Linked DNA regions of Caldimonas brevitalea. The protein of the gene in region 2 interacts with the protein of the main gene of each other region in a pairwise test. Links are inferred from orthologs where the notes say so. Each region holds a gene or a part of one and is shown on either strand. Other genes may lie near its edges.

Evidence for each region. The genes of interacting proteins can lie anywhere in the genome.
Region 1: the proteins of ndk (region 2) and AAW51_RS24610 interact in binary tests that used the Escherichia coli proteins (3 or more experiments, as listed by UniProt). The link is inferred for Caldimonas brevitalea from one-to-one orthologs.

The regions. Positions count from the first base shown.
Region 1 is NZ_CP011371.1:5,771,721-5,775,295, forward strand. Bases 592-3,575 are described here. They hold AAW51_RS24610 (uracil-DNA glycosylase), read right to left. Parts: upstream 2,462-3,575; coding sequence 1,721-2,461; downstream 592-1,720. Other genes in these bases: AAW51_RS24605 (glucosamine kinase nucleotide-binding domain-containing protein), read right to left, coding at 592-1,434; trpC (indole-3-glycerol phosphate synthase TrpC), read right to left, coding at 2,516-3,310; trpD (anthranilate phosphoribosyltransferase), read right to left, coding at 3,315-3,575. Outside these bases: AAW51_RS24600 (GntR family transcriptional regulator), read right to left, coding at 1-533; more of AAW51_RS24605, read right to left, coding at 541-591. UniProt on the Escherichia coli protein: Excises uracil residues from the DNA which can arise as a result of misincorporation of dUMP residues by DNA polymerase or due to deamination of cytosine.
Region 2 is NZ_CP011371.1:2,568,530-2,574,364, forward strand. The notes cover bases 1,575-4,534. They hold ndk (nucleoside-diphosphate kinase), read left to right. Parts: upstream 1,575-2,821; coding sequence 2,822-3,247; downstream 3,248-4,534. Other genes in these bases: AAW51_RS11410 (pseudouridine synthase), read left to right, coding at 1,575-2,657; rlmN (dual-specificity RNA methyltransferase RlmN), read left to right, coding at 3,321-4,454; pilW (type IV pilus biogenesis/stability protein PilW), read left to right, coding at 4,451-4,534. Also shown: SMC-Scp complex subunit ScpB, read left to right, coding at 1-577; more of AAW51_RS11410, read left to right, coding at 567-1,574; more of pilW, read left to right, coding at 4,535-5,266; AAW51_RS11430 (helix-turn-helix domain-containing protein), read left to right, coding at 5,259-5,835. UniProt on the Escherichia coli protein: Major role in the synthesis of nucleoside triphosphates other than ATP. The ATP gamma phosphate is transferred to the NDP beta phosphate via a ping-pong mechanism, using a phosphorylated active-site intermediate.

The DNA.
Region 1 (3,575 bases), 3.2 Mb from region 2 along the record:
GCATGGCCGCTGCGCGCCAGATATTCATACAGCGAACCTTCGACCGCCTCAGGGTCGGGCAGTGCCGACTGCGGGATCACGCTGACTTCATAGGCCATCACCACGTCGTCGGCCAGGCGCAGGCGTTCGAGACGGGCCACGCGCGTGCCCGGGGACAGGCCGAGGCTGAGTTGCTCCTCCGGCACCGAGGCGGTGATGCCGCGCTCCAGCCAGCGCGAGCTGGGCGTATAGCCGCGTTGATGCAATTCCTCGGAAAAGCTCGTGAGGCGCGACAAAGGCTGCTCCAGTCGAGGTGCGATGTAGTTGCCCGAGCCACGCCGCCGCACGATCAGGCCCTGTTCGACGAGCTGGTCGATGGCCTTGCGGGCGGTGACGCGCGAGACGTTGAGCGACTCGGACAAGGTGCGCTCAGACGGCAGCGCCTCGTCGACCTGGTAGCGGCCGTCGCGTATCGCCTGGCTGAGCAGCTGCGCGAGTTGCAAATACAACGGCGAGCTGTCGGCAGGGTCGGGTTTGAATTCGAGCGTTTTCATCAGCAGGTCAGGTGTTGTTTTTCGTCAGCGCGTGGCGCACCAGGTGCAAGGCGCCGTCGGCAGCATCGCCGGCGGGCTCGACGCGACGCATCTGCGTGGCTTCGGATAAACGCGAAGCGAGCCGGCGGCCGATGCTGCCGCACACCGCCAGCGGCGCGCCCAGGGGGCCATCGAGCGCGTGCGCGACAGCATCAAGTGCCTGGACGGCACGCTGCAATAGATGAGCGGCCGACAAATCGGAGGCTTCAGTATCGAACACCAACGGCGCGAGCTGCGCATATTCGAATTGACCCGCCTCGTCGCACCATGCCAACAGACGCTCGCGGGTGGACCCGCAGACGTCCCACACCGCGTGCACGAGGGCACTTTGGTGGATACGGCCGTCCATCGCCCATTGCGCCAGGCGCACCGCACGCTGCCCCAGCCAGGCGCCGCTGCCTTCGTCGCCGACCGGGAAACCCCACCCGCCGACACTGACCCGGGCACCGTCCGGCCGCCACAGCTCGCCGACGCTGCCAGTGCCCGACGACACGATGGCGCCCGGCTGGCCGCCATGCGCGCCGAGCAGCATCGTGAAGGCATCGGTCTCGAGGGCGACGACGGCGAACCCGGCGCCGGGCGAGGCCGGGCGGGTCGCCAGGAAGGTGTCGCGCCAGCCGATGTTGTGGACCCCGGACAGACCCAGGCCCACGGCACATTGCGCGAGCGGTGCCGGATCGATCGCGGCGGCGGCGAAGGCGGCGTCGACCGCGTCCCTCACATGGCGCCAGGCCTGCTCGATGCCCTGGCCCAGCGCGGACGGGCCGGCCTGCCCCACGCCGACCAGCTGGCCGTCGCTGCGCGTCACGCGGGCTCGCGTGCCGGTACCGCCGCCGTCCACACCCACCAGGTAGTCGATCATTGTTGTGCCTGCTCTCCGCTAGACGCTGCTGTCAACTGCAAGTTATCACATTGTCGGATACCAGTTTAATACCAGTAATACCGCAATTTCAACTGGTATTGCCGACTGCAACCAAGAGCCCGAAATCGGTGCAAGTCCTTGTGGCACTTGGGTTTTGTGGGATATGTCACACCCATTTCGGTGCGACATTAGGGAAAACGAGAGGGACGGCGTTTCAGCCCGAGCGCCTCCGTTCCACCCGGAACAGACCAAAAGTAGACCAATTGCAGGCCGGTATGCCTGGAGATCACCAGGCGATGGGGGCTTCCCCTGGACGATGTTCGGCCAGCCAGCCATTGCTGCGCGAGAAATGCCGGCAGCCGATGAAGGGCTGCGGCGGGCGCAGCGCGGCCAGCGGCGATGGATGGTTGGCGGTGAACACGGCGTGGCGCCGCGTGTCGACCAGCGCCTGCTTGCGCTGCGCCGGAGCGCCCCACAGCAGGAACACGCTGGGCCGGGCATGCCGCGACACCTGCGTGATCAAGGCGTCCGTCAGCTGCTCCCAGCCCCGCTGGGCATGGCTCTGGGGCTGCCCGTCCTCGACGGTCAGCACGGTGTTCAGCAGCAGCACGCCCTGCCGGGCCCAGTGGCTCAAATCCCCCTGGCGGGAGACCGGCGTGCCAAGGTCGGCCGCCACTTCCTTGTGGATGTTGCGCAGGCTGGGTGGCAGCTTGGGCGAGTCGGGGGCCACCGAAAAGCAAAGGCCCTGAGCCTGCCCCGGGCCGTGATACGGGTCTTGCCCGAGGATCACCACCTTGACCGAGGCGAGCGGCGTCAGCTGCAGCGCCTTGAACACGTCGGCCGGGTAGACGACGGCGCCGGCCGCGACACGGGCATCGACGTATTCGATCAGCGCACGACCGGTGCCCGAGGCTCGAAACGTGTCGGTGACCTCGCGCCAATCGGGTGGCACGCTGTCGAAGCAGGCCGACAGTGGCTCGCGCAGCCGGTTGGTGGCGTCGCAGGCATCGGCCCCGGCCGCGGCCACCCTGGGGGCCGGCGGCGGCGCGAAGAGGTCGCCTTGTGCGGCCACGGCCCAGCCTCAGCCGCCGAACAAGGCGGCCAGTGCAGGGCCGGGCTGTTCGGCACGCATGAACGCTTCGCCGACCAGGAAGGCGTAGACCTCGGCGTCGAGCATGCGCTGCACGTGGGTGCGCTGCAGGATGCCGGACTCGGTCACCAGCACCCGGTCGCCCGGCACCTCGCGCAACATCCCGAGCGTGGTGTCGAGCGTCACTTCGAAGCTGCGCAGGTTGCGGTTGTTGATGCCCACCAGCGGCGTCTTCAGCCGCAGCGCCCGCTGCAGTTCGTCGCGGTCGTGCACCTCGACCAGCACCGCCATGCCAAGCGCCATCGCGGCGGCTTCGAGGTCGGCCATTTGGGCGTCGTCGAGGCAGGCGGCGATCAGCAGGATGCAATCAGCGCCCATCGCCCGGGCCTCGAACACCTGGTACTCGTCGATCAGGAAGTCCTTGCGCAGCACCGGCAGCGAGCACGCAGCGCGGGCCTGCTCCAGGTACTCCGGCGCGCCCTGGAAGAACTGCCGATCGGTCAGCACCGACAAACACGCCGCGCCGTGCTCGGCATAGGACGCCGCAATCTCGGCCGGAACGAACTGCTCGCGCAGCACGCCCTTGCTGGGGCTTGCCTTTTTGATCTCGGCAATCACCGCCGGCTGACGCGCGGCCACCCGGGTGCGCACGGCGCCCAGAAAGTCGCGCAGCCCGCCACGGCTCTCGGCTTCGTCCCGCAAAGAGGCGCCGGTGCGACGCGCCTTGGCGGCGGCCACCTCGTCGCGCTTGACCGCGACGATCTTCTGCAGGATGTCACTGCTCATCTCGTCAGGCTCCCGACTTGAGCGACTGCGTCACCCGCACGAACTGGCTCAGCTTCGCAAGGGCTTGGCCCGACGCCACGGCTTCGCGCGCCATCTTGACGCCCTCGCCGATCGAGGTCGCGACGTCGGCGCAATAGAGCGCCCCGCCGGCGTTGAGCAGCACGATGTCGCGCACCGGCCCGTCCTCGTTGGCGAGCGCCCGCTGGATACACGCCACCGACTCTTCCTTGTTGGCCACCCGCAGCACCCGGCTGTCATAGACGGG
Region 2 (5,835 bases):
GGTCGAAGCCGCTTCGGGCGAGGCAGCACCGGCCGGGGCCGACGAGCACTCGGCGGCACCGCCCGAGACCACGGCAGAGCCGGATGACGTCCTGCCCGCGTCCGCCGACGCCACGTCGGTGCCGTCCATGGCCGCCGAGGCGACCGAGGCAAGTGCGGAAGTGGCGGCCGACGATGGCGAGCCCGTGGTCGAGGTGTCGGACAGGCACGCCGAAGCCGAGGCGGCCGAGCCGCCGGCAGCACCGGAGCCCTCAGGCGACGACGCGCAGCCGAACCTCCACGAGACACTGTCCGCTGGTGCGGACGCGGTGATGCCGACGCCCGACACCGCGAACCCGGCTAACACCGGGGCCATAACCCCTGACCCGGCAGAGGCTGTCGCACCGCTGCCGGCACCTGCCCCCGAGCTCCCGACCGCCGATGCCGGCGGGCCGCGGAGCGACACGGCTTCGCCGGCCACGCCGGCCGAAGCCGACCCGGGTGCTCTCGCACCCGACGCAACCCAGCCCGAGGGCGACACCGCCTCCGAGGACAACCCCGCTTCCAGCGCTATCCCCCCCACTCGCCATGAACTCTGAATCGCAAGATCTGCCGCCCTCGATGCCCGAGGCCGAAGCGCCCGCCGCCCCCGCGGTGCAAGGCGAGGCGGCGGCGGCGCCGGCCGACAAGCCCAAGCGCCGCAGTCCGCGCAAGCCGAAAGCGGCGGAGGCCGCCTCTGAAACGTCGGCTGCAGCCGACGTGACGGGCGCGACCGGCGAGGCGCCGGAGACGGCAGCGCCGGTGCTCGGGATCGACCCGGCCGAAGCGACCCCGGTGCCAGCCAAGAAGGCGCCGCGTCGACGCAAACCGGCGGCTGCTACCGAAGCATCCACCGAGGCCGCCGCCGTGGCCGCACCGGCCGAGGCGGGGGCTGTACGGCAGGAGCCGCCGGCCGCCCCGCCGGTTCAGGCCGAACTCCCGCTGGAGCGGCACGCCGCCGCTGCCGAGGACGCGGGCGAGCCGCGCCATACGCCGGCGAAGGGTGACACGCAGACGGCGGTGGCTGAGGCCGGGGAGGGCGGTGCGCCGGCTGCAGGCGCCGAAGGCTCTGCGCCGACGGAAGATCAGGGCGAGGGCTCGGGGCGGCGCCGGCGCGACCGACGCGGCCGGCGGGGTGAGCGCGGGGAGCGGACGGCAGCCGCACCGGCGAACGAAGCCGGCGCAGGTGACATCGTCGGGGATCAAGCACGTGCGGGGGACGCGCCTGGCGAAGGCCGTGCAGAACGGCGCGGCGAGGGTCGCCCCGAAGGCGGCCGCGGCGGTGAGCGGCGCAACGGCGAGCCCCGCAACGGCGAAGCCCGGGGCGGTGGTCGCGGCGAGCAGCAGGGCAAGCGGGGCCAGGGGCGTGGGCCTGCCGGCCCCGGCCAGGCCGACGCGCGCCAGCGTTTTGCCGAGGTGCTGTCGGGCCAGTTCGACGTCGAGGACGAAGCGGCGCAAGAGGCCGCCAGCAAGCGCGTGCTGCAGCCCGACGCCGATGCGCCGAAGCTGCACAAGGTGCTGGCCCAGGCCGGCATCGGCTCGCGGCGCGACATGGAGCAACTGATCCTCGAAGGCCGCATCTCGGTGAACGGCGAGCCGGCGCACATCGGTCAGCGCATTTCCTTCGGCGATCAGGTGCGCGTCAACGGCAAGCCGATCAAATTCCGCATCGCCCCGCCGCCGCCCCGCGTGCTGGCCTATCACAAGCCGGTGGGCGAGGTGGTGAGCCACGACGACCCGCAGAACCGGCCCACGGTGTTCCGCCGCCTGCCCAAGCTGCCGCAAGGCAAATGGCAGTCGGTCGGGCGACTCGACCTCAACACCGAGGGTCTGTTGCTGTTCACCAGCTCGGGCGAGCTGGCCAACCAGCTGATGCATCCGCGCTTCGGCGTCGAGCGCGAGTACGCGGTGCGCGTGCTCGGCACGTTGAACGAAGAGCAGCGCGCCAAGCTGCTCGAGGGCGTAAAGATCGATGGCCAGCCGGCCAGCTTCAAGTCGATCGAAGACGGCGGCGGCGAGGGTGCCAACCACTGGTACCGTGTTGTCATCACCGAAGGTCGCAACCGCGAGGTGCGCAAGCTGTTCGACGCCGTCGGTCTGACGGTGAGCCGGCTGATTCGCATCCGCTACGGCACGGTCGTGCTGCCGCGTGGGCTCAAGCGTGGCGTCTGGGTCGAGCTCGACGAAACCGACGTGCGCTCGATGAAGCGCCTGGCGGGCGGCGAGACCGTGCGCCCACAGGAGGGCGGTCCGCGCGAGGGGCGCGGCGGCAAGCCCGGTGCCGGCGGCGGCAACAACAAGCAGCGCCAGGAGCGCGGTGGCCGCCCCGGTGGCAAAGACCGGCCGGCCGCCACGCCGCGCATCACCGGTCCCGATCCGCTGGAGCAGACCTACGACAAGCGCTTCGCCCAGTCGACCAAGGCGAAGCAGGGGCAGCCGCGTCAGCCTGACCCGATGCAGACGACCGTGGGCTATATCGGCGCCGACGCCTTCTACCGCAAGACCCATGGCAACAAGGGCGGCGGCCGTGGGGGCGGTGGCGGTGCCAACCGGGGTTTCGGCGGTGGCGGCGGCGGACCTAAGCGAGGTGGTGGCGGCGGCGGCGGCGGTGGCGGTGGCCGCGGCGGCCGCGGTCGCTGAAGCAGGGCGCGTGCAGCCGCTGCAAGCCGGCCGTACCGACGCCGCGACACAGCGCGCTCGAAGGCCTTGCCCCTGGGCGGAAAAAGCGCACGGGCAGGGGAAAACCCAGGGTTCGAGCGCTACAATTCAAAGCTTTGCCAAGTACTTGATTCAGGAGAATTTTCATGGCGGTCGAACGCACTCTGTCGATCATCAAACCCGACGCTGTGGCCAAGAATGTGATTGGCCAGATCTATGCGCGCTTCGAAGGCGCGGGTCTGAAGATCGTCGCGGCCAAGATGGCGCATCTGTCCCGCGGTGAGGCCGAGCAGTTCTATGCCGTCCACAAGGCCCGGCCCTTCTTCAAGGACCTGGTCGACTTCATGGTGTCGGGCCCGGTCATGATCCAGGTGCTCGAAGGTGAAGGCGCCATCGCCAAGAACCGCGAGCTGATGGGCGCCACCGATCCGAAGAAGGCCGACAAAGGCACCATCCGCGCCGATTTCGCCGACAGCATCGACGCCAATGCCGTGCACGGCTCCGACGCTCCCGAAACCGCCGCGGCCGAAGTGGCCTTCTTCTTCCCCGGCATGAACGTCTACAGCCGCTGAAGCAGGCTGTGGCGGCGCCGTCCCGCCTGCCTTGCAACGGGCGGGCGGCGCATGCGACGAAGGAGTGATGAACATGGCGGCCAACCTGCTGGATCACGATCTCGACGGACTGGCCGCATTTTGCGAACAGCTGGGTGAGAAGCGCTTTCGCGCGACCCAGTTGTTCCGGTGGATCCACCAGAAGGGCGCGTCGGACTTCTCCCAGATGTCCGACCTGGCCAAGTCCTTGCGCGAGAAACTCGCCGGCAAGGCCGAGATCCGCCCGCTGCCCATCCTGACCGAGCAGGCCTCGAACGACGGCACCATCAAGTGGCTGTTCGACGTCGGCGCCGGCGATGCGGTCGAGGCGGTTTTCATTCCGGAAGACGACCGGGGCACGCTGTGCGTATCGTCGCAGGCGGGCTGCGCGGTCGGCTGCCGTTTCTGTTCCACCGGCCACCAGGGCTTCAGCCGCAATCTCACCACCGGCGAGATCCTGGCCCAGCTCTGGTATGCCGAACACCACCTGCGCCAGCGCCTGAAGCTGGCGCCGGGCGAACGCGCCATCACCAACGTCGTGATGATGGGCATGGGCGAGCCGCTGCAAAACTACTCGGCGCTGGTGCCCGCACTGCGCGTGATGCTCGACGACCACGGCTATGGCCTGTCGCGGCGACGGGTGACGGTGTCGACCTCTGGCGTGGTGCCGATGATGGACCGCTTGATGGCGGACTGTCCGGTGGCGCTGGCCGTGTCGCTGCACGCGCCCAACGACGTCCTGCGCGATGAACTGGTGCCGTTGAACCGCAAGTACCCGATCGCCGAACTGCTCGACGCCTGCCGGCGCTATTTGACCGCGGCGCCGCGCGATTTCATCACCTTCGAGTACTGCATGCTCGACGGTGTCAACGACAGCGAGGCCCAGGCCCGCGAGCTGGTGGCGTTGCTGCGCGCCAAGGTGTCGTGCAAGCTGAATTTGATCCCGTTCAACCCCTTCCCGGCGTCCGGGCTCAAGTGTTCGCCGCGCGCGCAGGTGCAGGCGTTCGCCAAGGTGCTGCAGGACGCTGGTATCGTCACGACGGTCCGCAAGACGCGCGGCGATGACATCGACGCCGCCTGCGGGCAATTGGCCGGCGAGGTGCAGGATCGCACCAACGTGCAGCAGCGCCTCACCCGGCAACCCATCCGCATCCACAAGCCCGGCACCAGCCGGCAGGAGACAAGATGACCATGTTGGGGCGATGCGCATGGCCTTGGGCATCGGCGCTGGGCGTGCTGCTCGGCATCGGGCTGGTGGCCGGTTGCGCCAACCAGCCGCTTCCGGGCGGCTCGCGCGATATCGTGACCGCCTCTGACGAGACCGACGCGCAGAAGCGGGCGCGCATCCGCCTCGAGCTGGCGTCGGCCTATTACGCCCAAGGGCAGGCGACCACCGCGCTCGACGAGCTGAAGCAGGCCCTGCAGGCCGACCCCAACATGCCGCAGGCGTACAACCTGCGCGGCCTCGTCTACGCCAGCATGAACGAAGACCAGTTGGCCGAGGAAAGCTTCAGGCGCGCCTTGCAACTGAACCCTCGCGACAGCGACGTGATGCACAACTACGGCTGGTTCTTGTGCCAGCGCGGGCGCGCCCGTGATGCCGATGCGCAGTTCGACGCGGCGGTGGCGCAGCCGCAATACCGCGAGGCGACCAAAAGCCTGTTGGCCAAAGGCGTGTGCCAGGCCCGCGCGGGGGACCTGGCGGGCGCAGAGCAGACGTTGACACGCTCTTACGAACGCGACCCTGGCAACCCGGCGACGTCCGTCAACCTCGCCAACGTGTTGTTCCAGCGGCGCGAATACGAGCGCGCTCGCTTCTATATTCGACGGGTCAACAACGTGCCGCAACTCGCCAATTCCGAAACGCTTTGGCTGGCGGCTCGCATCGAACACAAGCTCGGCAATACGACGGGAGCAATGGAATACGGCAACCAATTGAAGCAGCGTTACCCCCAGTCGCGCGAGGCGGCGGCGTTTGAACGGAGGCGCTTCGATGACTGAGCCTGATCGGACCTCCGCCACCGGCGGGCAGAGCGCCGGCGAGATGCTGAAGGCGGCTCGCCTGGCCAATGGCATCCACATCGCAGCCCTCGCGGCCTCGATCAAGGTGTCGGTGCAAAAGCTCGAAGCGCTCGAGGCGGACCGCCACGAGGAATTGCCCGACCCCACCTTCGCACGCGCGCTGGCCCAGGCCGTCTGCCGCTTCTTGAAGGTGGATCCGGTGCCGGTGCTGGCCAAGTTGCCGACACCGGGCACGCCGTCCCGGCTGGAACATGTGGCGATGGGCCTGAACCAGCCCTTCCGCGATGGCGACTCGCGCCGTCGCGAGGGTTTCAAGCCCGCGGCCTTGCTGCGCCCGGCGTTCTTGCTGCCCCTCTTGCTGGTGGTGGCGGCGATCGTGCTGTGGCTGCTGCCGCAGGGCCTGCTGCGGCTGCCCGGCGTCGACACGACCACCGCCGACACGACGGCCGGGGTCGATGGCGCGTCGACCCCCGGCACCACGACGGTGACGGTGCCCGTCATGCCGCCCGGCGAAGGTGCGGCCTCCGAGACGGTTCATTCCGCCCCGC